One region of the Ruegeria sp. BE9 genome, then DNA from elsewhere that is predicted to be linked to it. Evidence: riboswitches for the same ligand, from Rfam matches in the RefSeq annotation. Region 1 holds a riboswitch; each other region holds the start of a gene.
The links. A riboswitch is a leader RNA that binds a small molecule or an ion and turns the genes downstream of it on or off. The one in region 1 is predicted to bind cobalamin.
Positions count from the first base shown of each region.

Region 2: it holds a riboswitch for cobalamin, as region 1 does, so the genes downstream of both, ACR0EO_RS00310 (DUF1636 family protein) here and ACR0EO_RS19345 (aromatic ring-hydroxylating oxygenase subunit alpha) in region 1, are expected to answer to the same signal.
Region 3: it holds a riboswitch for cobalamin, as region 1 does, so the genes downstream of both, ACR0EO_RS14660 (DUF4198 domain-containing protein) here and ACR0EO_RS19345 (aromatic ring-hydroxylating oxygenase subunit alpha) in region 1, are expected to answer to the same signal.
Region 4: it holds a riboswitch for cobalamin, as region 1 does, so the genes downstream of both, ACR0EO_RS19020 (hypothetical protein) here and ACR0EO_RS19345 (aromatic ring-hydroxylating oxygenase subunit alpha) in region 1, are expected to answer to the same signal.

Region 1 covers NZ_JBQFTS010000009.1:17,619-22,002, forward strand. The annotation lists gene ACR0EO_RS19330 (LysR family transcriptional regulator) at 1-529, opposite strand, end outside; gene ACR0EO_RS19335 (nitroreductase family protein) at 683-1,297, shown strand; gene ACR0EO_RS19340 (DMT family transporter) at 1,307-2,269, shown strand; cobalamin riboswitch at 2,454-2,657, shown strand; gene ACR0EO_RS19345 (aromatic ring-hydroxylating oxygenase subunit alpha) at 2,740-3,993, shown strand; gene ACR0EO_RS19350 (FAD-binding oxidoreductase) at 3,999-4,384, shown strand, end outside.
Region 2 covers NZ_JBQFTS010000001.1:63,970-68,353, forward strand. The annotation lists gene cobN (cobaltochelatase subunit CobN) at 1-1,189, opposite strand, end outside; gene cobW (cobalamin biosynthesis protein CobW) at 1,193-2,248, opposite strand; gene ACR0EO_RS00310 (DUF1636 family protein) at 2,250-2,624, opposite strand; cobalamin riboswitch at 2,718-2,926, opposite strand; gene ACR0EO_RS00315 (LysR substrate-binding domain-containing protein) at 3,000-3,884, opposite strand; gene ACR0EO_RS00320 (NAD(P)-dependent oxidoreductase) at 3,987-4,384, shown strand, end outside.
Region 3 covers NZ_JBQFTS010000005.1:96,866-101,249, forward strand. The annotation lists gene ACR0EO_RS14650 (DMT family transporter) at 1-35, opposite strand, end outside; gene ACR0EO_RS14655 (ArsR/SmtB family transcription factor) at 160-867, shown strand; cobalamin riboswitch at 1,192-1,389, shown strand; gene ACR0EO_RS14660 (DUF4198 domain-containing protein) at 1,520-2,305, shown strand; gene cbiM (cobalt transporter CbiM) at 2,309-2,920, shown strand; gene ACR0EO_RS14670 (cobalt ABC transporter permease) at 2,917-3,477, shown strand; gene cbiQ (cobalt ECF transporter T component CbiQ) at 3,477-4,256, shown strand; gene ACR0EO_RS14680 (energy-coupling factor ABC transporter ATP-binding protein) at 4,253-4,384, shown strand, end outside.
Region 4 covers NZ_JBQFTS010000008.1:145,413-149,796, forward strand. The annotation lists gene ACR0EO_RS19010 (DNA polymerase III subunit gamma/tau) at 1-1,453, opposite strand, end outside; gene ACR0EO_RS19015 (protein-tyrosine phosphatase family protein) at 1,602-2,093, shown strand; gene ACR0EO_RS19020 (hypothetical protein) at 2,103-2,510, opposite strand; cobalamin riboswitch at 2,592-2,811, opposite strand; gene ACR0EO_RS19025 (alpha/beta hydrolase family protein) at 2,950-3,807, shown strand; RNA gene ffs (signal recognition particle sRNA small type) at 3,845-3,943, opposite strand; gene ACR0EO_RS19035 (bifunctional 2',3'-cyclic-nucleotide 2'-phosphodiesterase/3'-nucleotidase) at 3,983-4,384, opposite strand, start outside.

The DNA of each region.
Region 1 (4,384 bases):
CATGGTTTTCAAAATACGCCGGCGCCGCACATAGCACATGTTCCATGGTCATCAGCTTGCGCGCGATAAGACCGGAGTCTTCAAGACTGTCACTGCCGCGTAGGGCAATATCGAAACCTTCTTCGACCAGATTGACCCGCCTGTCATCGAGGTTCAGATCTAGTGATACGTCTGGATAGCGGCTTAAAAACTCAGGAATTGCATCCGACAAACCGGTCAGTGTAAGGGTCACCGGGGCACTAACACGCAACAGTCCGCGGGGTGTATTCTGTGTGGCCTGCAGTGTTTCGTCCGCATCCCGGAGGTCTTCGAGGATTCGAGCGACGCGTTCGAAGTACAGTGATCCTTCTTCAGTCAGGCTCATTCGACGTGTGGTACGGTTGATCAGGCGCGTTGAAAGGTGTGTTTCCAATTCGCTGATGTTCTTACTCACCGCTGCTGGCGACAAGCCAAGATGGCGAGAGGCGGCTGCAAAACTGCCATGCTCCACGACCGTGCGGAATACGTTGAGTGCTGTCATGTGGTCCATGGTTATTCACTATCAGTGAATAGTGATATTACCAATCTCCGAATTCTATACTCTAGGGCGCAGGCGTATTTCTTGTACGAGACTGGCTAGGCGTTTCAACCACGCTCGCCATCCTCACCGAAAATCCTAAGCAAACGAATTGGAGAGCCTGAAATGCGCACCAAAAGAAACCCGGACCACCCTATTGAGCCGCTGTTCCTATCTCGCTGGTCGCCACGTTCCTATGACGCCTCCGCGATGCCAGAATCACATCTTCTTAGTATTCTTGAAGCGGGTCGTTGGGCACCGTCCGCATTCAATGTTCAGCCGTGGCGGTTCCTTTATGCTATGCGGGACAGTGCTCATTGGCCGGCGTTTGTATCGCTCCTCGACCCGTTCAATCAAAAATGGGCCGCAGATGCCTCGGCTTTGGTCTTTTTGGTATCGGATACAGTGATGCCGGGTAACGAAGGCCGACCCAATAAGGTTTCGCACTACAATAGCTTCGACGCGGGGGCCGCCTGGGTTCAGATCGCACTTCAGGCCTCGGCACTTGGGTATGCCGCTCATGCGATGGCAGGGCTGGTCTTTGACCGTGCGTCGCAAGTTTTGGAATTGCCAGAACGTTTTCAGATTGAGATCGGGATCGCAATCGGGCGTCAAGCCGATGCAGAACGCCTGCCGGATGAGCTGAAAGACCGCGAAGCACCAAGCGGACGTAAGCCACTGGATCAGATCTCTTACCCAGGGCCGTTCCCCAGCCGTTTCAACACAATCGCAGCGGAGTAGGAGGTCGTTATGCCGTCTCAAGCGATAAAAACCGTCTCAAACTCCAAGGCAGTTTCAAACTTACCGGTTCACGGATTGATGTTGACGGCGACTTTATTGGTCGCCACGTCGTTTCCGGTCGCAGCCGCGATAACTGGCGGACTAGACAGTGTCGTGCTTACCTTCATTCGCTTTGCCTTGGCGACGCTTTTGTTCGCGCCGATCGTACTATGGCGATACGGGCTGGCTCTCCCCACATTTTCTGACTTTTTGCGATACGGTTTACTTAGCATCCTGTTGGTCACGTTCTTTTGGTGCATGTTTACTGCCCTGCGTATGACCACTCCCCTCAATACGGCGGCGATTTTTGCATTGAACCCCATAATCACAGCCACAATTGCCGCGATACTATTGCGCGAGAAGATGTCTCTGTCGGCGCGTGTTGCATTGCCGATAGGAACCGTCGGGGCGATCTGGGTTATTTTCCGAGGTGATCCCCGGGCGTTCGTGGCGCTTGAATTCGGCGCAGGGGATATCGTTTTCTTGGCCGGTACTTTCACGCTTGCAACCTATGGGACGCTGGTAAAAGTGTTGCACCGGGGCGAGCCGATGGTGCAAATGACTTTCTGGATTCTTGCGACCGGCACGATTTGGTTGCTTCTGTTATCGTTTCCAAGATTGGGTGGTATCCGTTGGTCAGAAATTCCTTTCGAGGTGTTCGCTGGGATCACCTATCTGTCGATATTCACCACGATCGTTACGTTCTTCGCATTCCAGTGGAGCACGACCAGGATCGGGCCGACGCGCGTTGCAGCTTATACATTTCTGAATCCTGCGCTGGTTCTTTTCATCGGACTGGCCTTTGGAGATTCCTTGCCACCTCTCGCGACGTGGCCCGGCGTGATGTTGGTGCTCGTAGCAACCATCGTTTTGCAATCTAACCTGAAGGCTAGAAGAGGGAGAATAGAGTCAAACCCCTGCCCGTCGGCCTAAAGAGCTACAAGCGGGCTGCCAGGCCTCAAAGGAAAATCAGTCCCGGCCGCAACGAATTTCGATTTCGGCCGGGTGACATCTGGGAACGTGCGTTTCAGCTCTTCTTTCGTATTGAATAGACATTCCTCATGTCTGTTTTGCTTCTGGAAATGTCGCAAGTATTTCAGCGCCAAAGTGGATCAAAAGTATCCTGAAATCGTGAGGTGCCGCTGTCTGAGTCTTAGGCAGTGGAGAATTGGGAAGCCGGTGTAAATCCGGCACTGCCCCCGCAACGGTAAGGAAGGTCAGGTTCGACAATCAACCACTGGGACGAGGATCCCGGGAAGGTGTCGAAACCGGGCGTAAGCCCCTTTCAAGTCCGGAAACCAGCCTCGCATATATGTCAAACCGCGGGTGGCGGTGGGGGCACTGGTTTCGGACGTGATCCTCGCGCGACTCCGGACGGTACCTCCTTGTCATCTGCCCAAGCAATGCCGCGGGGCGCGGTAGGAGAGCCAGAAGTGAACAGCATTCAAAGCCTGTTGGCGCGTCGAAACCCAGGCTACGCTCTGGAACAGGCGTTTTACACCGATCCAGAGATTTTTCAGACCGATTTAGAAACCATTCATTATCGAGAGTGGCTGTTTGCCATTCCGGCGTGCGAGCTGGTGAAAGCAGGTGACTACGTCACTTACAACGTCGGGGCATATCGCGTCATCATTGTACGCGGCGCTGACAACCAGATCCGGGCATATCACAACACGTGCCGCCATCGTGGGTCGATCATTTGCAAAGCTGCAAAAGGCAATGCGCCTAAGCTGGTTTGCCCGTATCACCAATGGACCTATGAGCTTGACGGCTCGTTGCTGTGGGCCCGTGATATGGGGCCGGACTTTGATCCCAAACAGCATGGTTTAAAGACTGTCCATTGCCGTGAGCTTGCCGGGTTGGTCTATATCTGCCTGGCACATGAAGCTCCCGATTTCGACACGTTCGCCAGTATTGCGCGCCCGTATCTTGAGCCGCATGATCTGGGAAATGCCAAGGTCGCCTTTGAAAGCTCAATCATCGAGAACGGCAACTGGAAGCTGGTCTGGGAAAACAACCGCGAGTGCTATCACTGTGGCGGCAACCATCCCGCTCTGTGTCGGACCTTCCCAGATGATCCGGGTGTGACAGGGATCGAAGGTGGTGAAACGCCAGCCTACATGCAGGCCCATTTCGACCGCTGCCAGGATGCGGGCATGCCATCACAGTTCTACCTTAATGACGACGGCCAATACCGTCTTGCTCGTATGCCTCTGAAAGAAGGCGCTGAGAGCTATACGATGGACGGAAAGTCCGCCGTACGCCGCTGGTTGGGCCGTTCGCCCTTTGCGGACGCGGGATCGCTTCTGAAATTCCACTATCCGACCACGTGGAACCACTTCCTCGCCGACCACTCGATCGTTTTCCGCGTCACTCCGATCAGCCCGACTGAGACTGAGGTCACAACCAAATGGCTGGTCAACAAGGACGCGGTTGAAGGCGTTGACTATGACGTGAAACGTCTGACCGAAGTATGGGTCGCCACCAATGACGAAGACCGTCAGGTGGTCGAGGACAACCAGCGGGGCATCAACAGCCCGGCCTATGTGCCCGGTCCGTATTCACCCATTCAGGAATCTGGCGTGCTGCAGTTCGTGGATTGGTATTGCAACACGTTGTCGGCCCGACTGGCGCCAGACACGATGGCGGCGGAGTAAGGCTGATGAAAGACCTGAACACGCGCTCTTCGGCCATCTGGCAGGATGGTGAGATGCTGGAATGTGTCTCGGTTGTGCCCGAGATGCCCAACACCGCCAGCTTTTCGTTCCGCGCTCCATCTGGGGCGCAGTTTGCCTATCACCCCGGTCAGTTCCTGACTCTCGAGATCCCGGCACCGAACCAGCCCGGAGGTGTCGTACATCGAACCTATACGATCTCGTCATCTCCGTCCCGGCCGCGGTCGATAACGATTACAGCCAAAGCGCAAGCAGACAGCATCGGTACGCGATGGATGCTGGAAAACCTGCAACCCGGTATGCGGGTTAAGGCTATCGGTCCGGCCGGCCTGTTTACCAACGTACAAAGCGCGGCGGGAAAGTACCTGTTTAT
Region 2 (4,384 bases), on a different contig from region 1:
CTGCGTGGGCCATCTGCCAGTCTTTGCCGGGATAGGCCGACAATACCAAAGCTGGAATCTGATCAGCCTTGGATTTGTCGTTGAGGTTTAGCCAACCCGTAACGCGGTCCAGTATCGCTTCGATGCGCTCAGGCTCGGCTCGGTGGGCGAAACGGGAATACTCCAGATGCGGATCGCGCTTGCCCGGTTCTTTGAACGATGCGATGCCCGCTGAAATCCGTCCATCAACTTCGGGCAATACGACATGCATCGCGAGGTCAGCAGGGGACAGGCCGCGTTCCGCCTCGGCCCATGCTTTGCGGCGGGACGTGGCAAGAGCAACCTGAAAGACTGGTACATTCGCAGCGTCCAAGGGCGAAGTGCCCGACGCGCCCTTTCCCGAGAAGGACGTTGCGTTGATGATCGCTGACGGGTTCATCGCAACGAGACTGTCGCGCAACCAATCAGCGGCTGCCGGAGCTTTCAGGGATGGCGCGAACATGCCGACGGCCTCGAGCCCACGGCCTCTTAAGCTACGGATCAGGGCCGCAACCGGTGCGGTGTCGGCTGAGGTCAGATAGGCGCGGTAGAAGGTGACAACGATGCGTTTTGAGCTATCGGTAAAAGCAGTGTCCGCGGGAATTACGCCCCGGTCTGGGCACCACGCACCGCATTCGGGCAGGGTCTTGGCCCCCATCACCGGACCGGCATACAGGCCAGCTGCCAAAGCCATCTGTGCCAAGGCGGCCTGAGCCGCGACTTCTCCGCCGGTGTCGCAGAGATGTGCCAATCGGCGCAGGGTCGAGACTGGTAGAGTCGAGTATTCGTCGAGCCTTGTGTCTTCACGCCCGTCCGCTGGCAAAACAGCCAAGGCAATACCCTTGGCTTGCGCAAGCGCCAGAACCTGCTGCAACCCGTAGGTCCAGTAAGGCACTCCGCCGATCAGGCGAATTAGGATGCCCTTTGCGCCCTCCAATGTCTGTTCTACATAAGTGTCGACGGACAGAGGGTGTTTCAGCGCGGTCAAGTTAGCCAATCGCATCGTGGGCATACGCCCCTCGGGGCCTCCACCACGATGCCAGCCTGCCGCGAAAGCGCCAAGGTCACTGTCCGAGAAGGACAGCACCACCAAATCCGCTGGGCTCTGGCCCAGATCGGTTGGGGTTTCAGTTTCTTCTAACCCGTGGCTTTCGCGGAAGACGACGTGCATGGCTTACTCGGCAGCCTCGGTCACACCCACGAGAATATCGCGGATTGCAGCCTCTTTGATGTCGTCATGCTCGGCGATGACAACCAGACGCGAGCGGCGCTCTTCACCCGGCTCCCACGGACGGTCGTACTGGTGACGGACGCGCGCGCCAACAGCTTGCACAAGCAAGCGCATTGGCTTGCCTGCGACGGCAGCATACCCTTTGACACGCAGGATATTCAGTTCATTGGCCAGGCGTTCGATCTTGGCAACCAAATCGGCTGGATCGGACTGTTCTGGCAACTCAACGATGATGCTTTCGAAGTCGTCATGCTCGTGATCATGGTGACCGTCGTGATGCGACGGACGGGCGTCCATGTCGTCTTCTGCAGCGGCTTCTAGGCCTAGAACAACGCGTACGTCTACGGCACCTTCGGCAACCTCGACAACGGGCAGGGGGCGCGGCGCTTCGGCGGCGATGACCGCTTTCGCTTTGGCAACACCTTCTGGACCGGCCAGATCGGGCTTGGTCAGCAGGATGATGTCGGCGCAGGAAATCTGATCTTCAAACACTTCAGACAGAGGCGTTTCGTGATCGATCGAGTCATCGGCCAGGCGCTGGGCGTCTACGGCCTCGACATTCGGGGCAAAACGACCGGCAGCAACAGCTTCGGCATCGGCCAGAGCGATCACGCCATCGACCGTAATTTTCGAACGGATATCTGGCCAATCAAACGCTTTCAGCAGCGGCTTGGGCAGGGCGAGACCGGACGTTTCGATCAGGATGTGATCGGGGCGCGGCTCAAGCGCCATCAGGGCCTCGATGGTCGGGATGAAGTCATCAGCCACGGTGCAGCAGATGCAGCCGTTTGCCAGCTCCATGATGTTTTCCGCTGGGCAATCCGGGATCGCGCAGGATTTCAGGATGTCGCCGTCAACACCAACATCGCCGAATTCGTTGACCACAACCGCCAGACGCTTGCCCTGTGGGTTCTGCATCAGGTGCTTGACCAGAGTGGTTTTGCCCGATCCCAGAAAGCCGGTGATCACTGTGACGGGAAGTTTTTCGAGATTCGACATTTTAGGCTCCAATCGGGGGAATACGGGCAGCGCAGTTTTTGCGGAAGTGTTCTGGACGCTCACGCCATTTGACCAACCCATCTTCGGTGGCCAGATATTTGGTCACACCTTCGACGATGGTTTCGACGTGATCGGTTTCATTCAGGTTTTCGTACACGAAGGTCCAACGAGACGGCCCACCACGAAGAACGATCGAGCACCCCTGATCGCAGTTCGACAGGCATTCGACTGGTTTCAGTTCGATTCCATTGGGTAAATCGGCGTTTTCCAACGCTTTGTGCAGCAAGGCACCAGGTCGCTGCGCGTCATCCTCGACAGGCAGGCCGCGACGGCAAGTGGTACAAACCAGCAGTTCGACTGGCGTGGTCTCAGTCATGTCTCTCATCCCCCCAAACCTCTTCGTGGGGGACGGGGTTTCATGCGGGCCACGTATTCCGACATGGACCCGACACCGGAACACCCCGCCCGGTTGCAACTTCGGGTGCTGGCAGGTCTCCCGGCTTGCGGATGTCAGAGGCTGAGCTCTGGCAGGTGTCCCGCCTTCCCGGCCTTTTGGGCCAGTGGCTTTGGGCACCTTCTCCGGTCACGGTCGCGGGGGCGGCTGCGTTTGGCGGATAACCGTTGACGCATTCCCTTTTCATCCACGTTTAAATGGACACCAACGCAAGGGGACATGCGGCACGGGTAGGGGCCTTGTCAAGCACGAGACAAGGGTTGAAACCAAAGAGGAAAGAAAAGCGACCAGCCTTTGTCAATCAGCGGCATCTGTCGCCAGACGATCCCGCAGCCATGAGCAGAACAAACCAGACGCGGCCGTTCGCTGCGCATCCCCCTGAGGGCTAATCAGATAATGCGACTGGGCAAAAGGAATCGCGGGGCCGGCAATAGCGATCGGCGCACCCTGACGGATGGCGTTCTGGGCGAACCTTTCAAGGATGGTCGCGTAGCCCGCTCCTGCCATTACAAGCTGCAATGCGGCGACTGTTGTATCTACTGAATGCTGCGGCGACTGTTCGGCGGGTGTAATGGTGTTGGCTTCGAAGTAACGTGCCCAGTTGTCCTCATACCCTAGGATTTGGATCAATGGGCCACAATCGGGTGAGATTAGGTCTGGGATTTCGCTCTCGGATCGGCAGATTGGAACCAGCTTTTCGTCTGAGAGTTTTTCAGATTTGACCCCGGGCCAGTCGCCGTAACCCAGGCGGATCTCAACATCCACATCATTGGGCGCTATGCTGTCATTCCAGATATGTGACACCAACCGAACCGGTATCTCGGGATGCTGAGCTGAAAACTCGGGGAGTTCTGCGGCAATCCAATAGGTCGCCGTCGAAATAGCAGCCCGTATTGTCAAAGTTTGCCGGGATGACGGGCCGAACAAGCTGTTGGTGGACAGTGCGATATCCCCCAGCGCACGCCGGACTGTTAGCGAGTACGACTGCCCCAGTTCCGTCAAGTTCAAACGTCGCGCGTTTCGGATGAATAGCTTCTGTCCCAGTTCGGCCTCTAGTGACCTGATGTGCAGTGAAACAGCCGTTTGAGTCAGGCCAAGTTCTTGCGCTGTTGTGGTGAAGTTGAGATGGCGTGCGGCGGATTCAAAACTGCGCAGCCATACTGGGTTTGGAAGTCTGTCCATTTATCACCAAAATAATCCGATCATTATGGGCGTTATTATTCATTTTAGTTTCTGCTTGGCAACGGGGATACTTGGAACCAACACGACTAGCTGGAGGAAAAAATGAAAGTCGGATTTATCGGTTTGGGCAACGTCGGCGGCAAGCTGTCTGGGTCACTTCTGCGCAATGGAGTTGATCTGACAGTGCACGATCTCAATCCGGAATTGGTGGCGGAATTCGTTGGAAGGGGCGCCAAACCTGCGGAGAGCCCTGCACAGTTGATGCGTGATTGCGACGCGGTCATCACTTGCCTTCCGTCCCCAGCGGCTTCGGACGCGGTCATGCAAGAGATGCTGCCTGAAGTCGTACCTGGAAAAATTTGGATGGAGATGTCCACAACTGACGAGGCCGAAGCCAAACGTCTTGGCGCGTTGGTTATCGAACGCGGCGGCGCAGCAGTCGATTGTCCGGTGTCTGGCGGCTGTCACCGAGCCGCAACGGGTAACATCTCGATCTTTGC
Region 3 (4,384 bases), on a different contig from region 1:
ATTCTGTGGTGAGGTTGAAGTACTCTGGTAGTCATTTCGTTTATCCTCACCCACTGTTCTAGCTCTTAACGGTTTGATGCGGACGCCTAGAGCCAATCAACCTGTGTTTCAGAGGTCTATAGGTTGACCGACAGGGCATGTTTCGGATATTTCCGAAGTATGTATGATGAACCTCCGATGTCCCGTGTCGGCGCGTTGATCGGTTCGCCAGCGCGCGCTTTGATGCTGACAGAATTGTTTGATGGCAGGGCTTTGACCGCGACCGAACTTGCGGGTGTTGCTGGTGTTTCAGCCGCCACTGCAAGCGAGCACCTCGGGCTTTTGCTTGCTGGCGGTTTGGTGTCGCGAGAGAAAAGTGGAAGACACAATTACTACAGGTTAGCTTCGCCCGAGATCGCTAATGCGCTGGAACAGCTTGCGGTGCAGACAGCACAAATTGATCCCGGTGTGCCAGCCAAACCAAAGGTGCGAACGCCCATTCAGGATGCGCGCATGTGTTATGATCACATCGCTGGTCGTCTGGGCGTCGCGATTGCGGATGCGTTGGTGGAAAATGGCTCCTTGGTTCCTTTGGACAGTGATTACGATCTGACACCAAAAGGGGTGGCGATGTTTACGTCCCTTGGAATTGATGTGTCGGACTTGCGTACTTCGAAGCGGCTGTTTGCTCGCCAATGTCTGGATTGGAGTGAACGCCGTCACCACGTTGCAGGAGCGGTAGGTGCGGCGGTGGCTGAACTGGCTTTCGAGAGAAGCTGGATAATCCGAACCAAAGAACGCAGAGTTCTTTCGGTAACTCCCAAAGGGCAGAAGGAAATGAAGGATTTTCTGGGCGTAAGACTCCACTTAGATAAAGCGATGCGATAGGGCGTTCCTCGATTCTCACCACTGCTAATCCCGATGGTGGTCAAATCGAACAGTGGGTTCACCGCATTGACCTCAAAGCCCTTCATTTAAAGGGTTCGTCGGCATCAATGCGCCACTTTACATTCAACTGTTTTGCTTACTCCTGATGCTGCCAAATCCGGCCAAGCTTGCTGTTATGATTGAATTAATCGCGCTTACACAGACTTGGTTAAGGCACGAGCGCTAATTGGTTGACGTTTCTTGCCCGAACGTTGGGGTATTCTGCCCCGGCTTTTTCCTGCTCCTGATGCAAAAGTTTGTTGACTGAGAACAGCAATGTCTGGCAAGCCGCTCGGCATGTCCGGTTCCGGAGCTCGCTTTGGAATCAATAGGGAATGCGGTGAGGGTTTTGGCCCAATTCCGCAACTGCACCCGCAACTGTAGGCGGCGAGCAGGGCTGATACGCCACTGAGGGTACTCGGGAAGGCCAGTCCAACGCTTAGACCCGCAAGTCAGGAGACCTGCCGGACATGTGCTCCCATTAGGAGCACTCCTAATCGGCGACGGGATGTTCGCGGACCGGGATGCTTAATTAAGCACAACGGCCTTGGACCCCCTCAGTCACAACGCATTTCGTGCCGGGAATGGCGCGATGGGACAAGGACGAATTTACATGAAAAAGCTGCTCTGCGCGGCCGCAACCGCTCTGGCGCTACCCGCCATGGCACAGGCGCATTTCCTGCTGGAATACACCACCGAAACCATGATCGAGAAACCAGGTGATGTTCCGGTAAAGCTCATCTTTTGGCACCCGTTCGAGAACGGCCATGTCATGGATCTGGAGAAGCCACAGGAATTCTATGTGATCCACAATGGTGAGAAAACCGACCTGCTGGATACGTTGGAACCCGTGCGTTTTACCGGCGGTGAGAACGAAGGCGCGGCGTTCAAGGGTTCGGTTCCTGTCAAACGCTCGGGTGACTACGTGCTGGTTACCGTTCCTCAGCCCTACTATGAGGAATCCGAGGACATCTACATCCAGCAGCTAACCAAGGCGTTTCTGAACCGCAATGAGCTGCCAACCGACTGGATGAATCCGGTTGGTTTGGCAACCGAGATCATTCCGCTGAACAAGCCAACCAACGTTATCGCGGGTTCAACATTCACCGGCCGCGTATTGGCCGATGGTCAACCGGTAGCAGGTGCCGAGATCGAGATCGAATACATGGCCGCTGAACCAGACATGGACAGCGCGGCGTCATCGACTCCGTCGGTCTCTCCGATGCCAGGTGGCGCTGTGGTCGCCATTTCGGACGATAACGGTTATTTCTCGTTCGGCGTACCGAAAGCGGGTTATTGGGGGTTCGCTGCACTTGGTTCGGGTCCGGCAACCGAACATGAGGGCAAAGAACTCAGCCAGGATGCGGTCATCTGGATCCGCGCCTGGGACATGGAGTAAGAGATGCACATCGTCGACGGAGCCCTTTCCAACCCGGTCGTCATTGGCGGCGCCGTTGCGGCCGCGGGCGGGATTGCTATGGGTCTCAGGTCGCTGGATCTTGATCGCATCCCCACTGCGGGGGTGCTGTCGGCCACCTTCTTCGTGGCTTCCTTGATCCACGTCCCGATCGGTCCGTCGTCGGTGCATTTGATCCTGAATGGCATGGCCGGGCTTTTGCTCGGCTGGGCCGCCTTCCCGGCACTGTTCGTCGGGCTTTTGCTCCAAGCTGTCTTCTTTGGCTTTGGCGGGTTGACGGTATTGGGGATCAACACCCTCAACATTGCGCTGCCTGCAGTTCTGGCCGGAATGCTCTTTGGCCGCCTGATCGCACGCGGAACACCTCTGCATGGCGCGATTTGGGGGGGCGTAGGCGGAGCCTTCGCAATCGCGGCTACAACCGCAATGGTCGCCATTTCGCTGGCCCTGTCGGGTGAGGAATTCCTGCCCGCCGCCAAGCTCGTGTTCTTTGCACATATCCCTGTCATGGCGATCGAAGCGCTGCTGACTGGTTTTGCTGTGTTGCTGGCCCGTAAGGTCAAGCCCGAGCTCTTCCTCAAAGGAGCAACCACATGAAGCATATGGTTCTCATTCTGGCTTTGTGCTGTGCGCCTTTACCGGCGCTGGCGCACAAGGTTATCGCGGGTGTCTTTGCCTCCGGTGACTCGATAGAAGGAGAACTGGGGTTCTCGAATGGTGACATGGCAAGTGACACCGAGGTTGTCGTGAGCGGACCGGACGGAACCGAATTGGGCCGTGTGGTCACAGACGGCGATGGCTTCTTTATCTACAAACCGACCTTAGCCGTTACGCATACTTTCTTTGCGGATCTCGGCGCCGGTCATATCGCTGAAATCGTCATGCCTGCCCAAGAAGTCGCGGAAATCATGGGTGTCGAGGCTATAGTAACACCCACCGCAACAGCCTCAACGACCGATGCAGCGTCATTTAACGCAGAACAGCAACAGATGATTGCTAAAGTGGTCCGCGATGAGATGCGCCCCCTGCGCCGCGAGATCGCAGCCTACCGTGAGCAAAACGATCTACAGACCATCCTTGGCGGGATTGGCTATATTGCCGGTTTATTCGGGCTTGGCTTTTACCTCGCCGCGCGCAGGAAGTTGGCCGCCTGATGGCGCACGCACTGGGACCTCGTGAAAAGACACTGTCTGAGGCAGGTGTACAGCGCGAAGGCCTCATCAGCCCGCTCGATCCGCGTGTGCGGATCGTGATGGCGGTGATCTTTGCGATTGTGACCGTTTCGTTGTGGTCTATTCCCGCGCTTATTGCCGCATTTACGGTTTCCCTTTCCCTTCTCGCGATGTCACGTCTGCCTTGGCGGAAAACGCTGAAACGCATGGCCATGATGGACGGGTTCATCATTTTCATGCTGGTACTGCTGCCGTTTTCCATGCCCGGTGATCCGATGTTTACCGTTTGGGGTTTCCCGGCCAGCTGGCAGGGCCTGTGGAAAGCAATCGAGATCGCACTCACTGCCAACGCGGTGATCCTGTCCGTGATGGTTCTGGTTGGAACTATGGAGCCTGTCACGCTGGGTCATGCCCTGCATCGGCTACACTGCCCTGAAAAACTCGTGCTTCTGATGATGTTCACTATCCGATACATCGAAGTTCTGCGAGAAGAGTACCTGCGTCTTCGATCTGCTATGAAAGTACGCGGATTTCGCCCGGGGACGAATTGGCATACCTATCGAAGCTTCGGTTATCTGGTTGGTATGATGCTGGTCCGCGCGATCGAACGCTCGGAGCGGATTCTTGCAGCCATGAAATGCCGAGGCTTCTCGGGGCGTATGCTGTTGCTTCAGGACTATAAACTGAGCCACAAGGACATTGTTTTTGCTGTAGGTCTTTGCGTCCTCTGCATTGTCTTGCTCATATGGGACTTCGCATGACTTTGATCGCGCTAGAAAATGTGTGCTTTGCATATCCTGGCCAAGCCCCAGTTCTGAATGGTGCCGACCTGAACCTAAGTGCCGGACAGCGCCTGTCACTAACGGGCCCAAACGGTGCCGGCAAGTCG
Region 4 (4,384 bases), on a different contig from region 1:
TATCCGTGGGTGTAAACTCGATCCGTCCGGGCGAATAGGATGCCAGTCGCACGCCGTTTTCGATTTCAACCAGCAGCTTCACGTCCCGGTTCGTTCGGACCAGTTCGACGACATGCTCAAAACTGGGATACCGCGCAAGAGCGGCTTGGGTGTCTTGAGCCAGCGCTGCGGTCGGCGCTCCGGCCGGGCCGCGCGCGGTTGAGGCATAAGCAGGAGGAGCGGATTGCGCAGGCGCATGGGACGGCACAGCCATGCCGCCTCCAGGGCCACCGTTCGGAGGGGGCGGCGGTGCGTCCTGCAGCCGTTTGATCAGTTCTTCCGGGCTGGGTAGGTCGGCCACATGGGTCAGTCGGATCACCGCCATTTCGGCGGCCATCATGGCATTCGGAGCCGCGGAGACTTCTTCAAGCGCCTTAAGCAGCATCTGCCACATCCGCGTAAGTACACGCATCGGCAAGGCCTCGGCCATCTGTTGCCCGCGGGCGCGCTCATCCGGCGAAACAGTTGGATCCTCGGCCGCGTCCGGGGTGATTTTCACCACAGATACCCAGTGAGTGATCTCGGCCAGATCACGCAACACGGCCAGCGGATCGGCGCCCTCAGCATATTGCCCGCTCAGCTCCGTCAAAGCCCCTGCTGCATCACCGCGCAGGATCATATCCATCAAATCCAGTACCCGCCCACGATCGGCCAGACCCAACATCGCGCGCACCTGATCGGCGCTGGTTTCCCCAGCCCCGTGCGAGATCGCCTGATCCAATAGCGAAGTCGCATCCCGTGCCGACCCTTCAGCCGCGCGGGTGATCAATGCCAACGCGTCATCTGCAATTTGGGCGTTTTCTGCCGACGCGATTTTAGTGAGCAGACCGATCATATCTTCGGGTTCGATCCGACGCAGATCAAACCTCTGACATCGCGACAGAACTGTAACCGGAACCTTGCGAATTTCGGTTGTCGCAAAGATGAACTTCACATGCTCGGGTGGTTCCTCAAGCGTCTTGAGCAGCGCGTTGAACGCGCTGGTCGACAGCATGTGGACCTCGTCGATGATGTAGATTTTATAACGCGCGCTGGCGGCGCGATAGCGGACGCTGTCGATGATTTCGCGGATATCGTTAACGCCCGTCCTGCTGGCGGCGTCCATTTCCATCACGTCGACGTGACGACCTTCCATGATGGCTACGCAATGTTCGCACTGGCCGCAGGGTTCCGTCGTAGGTTTGCCTTCCCCATCAGGACCGATGCAGTTCATGCCTTTGGCAATGATCCTCGCGGTTGTGGTCTTACCGGTTCCGCGTATGCCGGTCATGATAAAGGCCTGCGCGATACGGTCAGCCTCGAACGCGTTTTTCAGCGTTCGTACCATTGCGTCCTGGCCGACGAGATCGGCAAAGGTTTCGGGGCGGTATTTACGGGCGAGAACCTGATAGGCGGGGCTTGGCGTGTCGTTCATGTCTGCTCTGTCGGATTCGGTTCAAGGATGCAGCGTAGAGGCCCCCGCCGCCCACGTCCACAGCAGGCTTGGGTGAATTTCAGTTTGCAGGGCGGATAACGCGACATAGAACAGATAAACGTGTCAACATTGCTGCAAGGATAGAAATGTGAACCCTCTGTCGTTTTACCCATTGTCAGTCGGGCACGGCACAGTTGCCCTGTCGCCTATGCCGGGGCGTGGTGGTCGGTATGCGCAGGATTTGATTGCGATATGCGATTGGCAACCGGATCTGGTCATCTCAATGACGACACAGGTCGAGATGGCACAGGAAGGTGCAGGTGCGTTTGGTGTTGATCTAGAAGCCCATGGTATTTCTTGGGCGCACTTGCCAATAGAGGATTTTGGTGCCCCGTCACCAGCAACTCAGGCCAAGTGGCCGGCTATAAGCAAGGCTGTGAGGCAGATTTTGTCCGGTTCCGGGCGCGTATTGGTTCACTGCCGTGGGGGGTGCGGACGGTCGGGGATGATCGTTCTGCGTCTCATGGTCGAGAACGGTGAACTGCCAAAGGCCGCACTGAAACGCCTGCGCGATGTAAGGCCATGCGCGGTCGAGACTGACGGGCAGATGGCATGGGCTGCGCAGGCAGCCCGGCCCTGATTTTCTGTGTCAGAGTGCCAGTTGATTATCGACTTGGATGATCGGAGGGGGAGCCAAAGCCAAAACTTCGAGCATCGCGCAAGGCGGGTTGGCCACAACGTCTGTGGGCAGAGAGCTGAAGACATCCGCGAACATCATATCTGCGTAGTGTTCAAGTGACTCGATTGAAACATCAGTTCCCGAACCGCAAAACACTCGGATCTGGTCCTGGCGCGCGCGAAAGCGTGCTGTGCAGCCTTCGGGGCAGTGGGTCAATTCGCTGCTGCCCTCGACTTGAAAATCAGGTGTTGTCGCAGGGGCTGCGGTCTCGATCGCCTGAGTAATGACCCGAGCGACTTGTGCCAGTGCCGGACAGGTTTTTCCGGTGCGCTGGCACACGGTGGCAGAAAATTCGTGAGTTTTGGTCTTCCAGATCATAGTGCGCCCTCCGCGCGATAGACGGGGCATAGATCAGGTATGACAGCGAACTGACGACCTGCCCGGACACCCCGTCCGAGTTTCGGTTTTAGTTCGATGGCAGGTCTCCTGACTTGCGGGTCGTCGCTTTGCCAACCTTCCCAGCCTACGGCCAGTGGTAATTCGGCATCGCTCTCCGCTTACAGTTGCGGGGGCAGTCGCGGCATTGGTCCGTTCCGGCATTACCGGGGTGGACCGCACCGTGTTCCCTTTTCATCCCGCCCCGAGATCGGGGACGAGAACCATCGAGCCATCGCTAGCGGTTGAGAGAGGCGCGAGTCAAGCAGCCTTTTGCGCAACAGGGTGGACGCGAGGTCATGCAGCACCAGTGTTGACTCGGCAGGTCAAAACATGGCGATTGAAGGAAGTGAACTGAACAGTTCAGAGATAGAGGTGCGTCATGCTGGACAATTCGTCGGCAGTTCTGGCAGAAGATTTTCACTTTCCTTCAGGCCCTGCCAGCCTGTCGGCACGACTATATTTGCCTGCGACTAACCCCCGGACTGCAGTTGTAATTCACGGTGCGACCGGTGTGCCTCGGGACTACTACCAGCATTTCGCCCATTGGCTGGCTGCCGAACATGGCATGGCCTGCCTTACCTACGACTACAGTGATTTTGGTCATTCTCTGGCTGGTTCCTTAAAGGCGTCACGGGTCAAGATGGCAGATTGGGCACTCATCGATATGCCAGCTGCACGTGCCGAAATGAGGCGGAGATTCCCAGAAGCCGAACAATGGAGCATTGGTCATTCCGTTGGCGGGATGCTTGGGCCAATCCAGCCCGATATCGATCAGATCGACCGTATGATTTGTGTCTGCTCGGGCCCTGTGACCGTTTCCGACCACCCATGGCCCTACCGGGCACTGGCTTTACTGTTTTGGTACGGCCATGCGCCTCTTGCTGTCAAAGCCTTGGGCTATCTTCCGGGTAAGGCGCTGGGTTTTGGCGCGGACCTACCTGCAAGCGTCTATTGGCAGTGGCGGGGATGGTGTACCGCGCCGCGCAATTACTTGCCCGAGATTGGCCTGACTCTACCCGAAGCACGCTGGGCGGAATCGGATACTCCCGTTGATCTGATTACTTTCGTCGATGATGATTTGGTGCCGCCAAATGCAGTTTGGCGCTTGGCTGATCTTTACGGTCCGAAAGCGCGCCGCCATCTATTATCGCCGGGTGATTTCGGTCTGCCCAAAGTCGGGCATATCGGCGCGTTTGCCCGTCGTAACGCGGCTGTCTGGCCACGACTGATCGCGTAATTCCGCTTATTCGGACGTTCTGCCTGTGTAAGGGGAGAAGTGAGAGGTTGGACATCGACCCAAGCGGGGCTCGTTGTGGCTGCTTCCTTCCGGACCTGACCAGGTTGGCGAGGCGCTCGCCCGCGCCAACCTCTCAAGGGTTGATATAGGCAGTAAGCGTGAGAATGACAACCCGTCACAATGTCAAACGGATCAGTAGAAAGCCCGCGTCATCTTCTCCGATAACAGCGGGATTGAATTCATCCAGCTCGTCTAAATACCGACGCGCGGCCTGGCCGGTTCTCAGTGTCGCAGACGCACCGTTCAGAGGCCTGAATCGAAAGGGTTGAGGCGCAGTTTCGAGCGGGTCGGGTGGCAGATCGTTGGACAGGTAGTCCCGTAAAATCTCTTGAATTGATAGGATTGGCAGTTTGATGCGCTCTGCGTGTTCGAGGAAAGAGAAATGCCCGCCGCCATTGGCACGATAATTGTTGAGCGCAACGACAAAGCGCTGATCAGCCTCCAAAGGGTGCCCGTTCAGACAAATATCCCGAATCCGATGATGTGCGGGATGGATCAGATGTCCGCCAGCATCAAA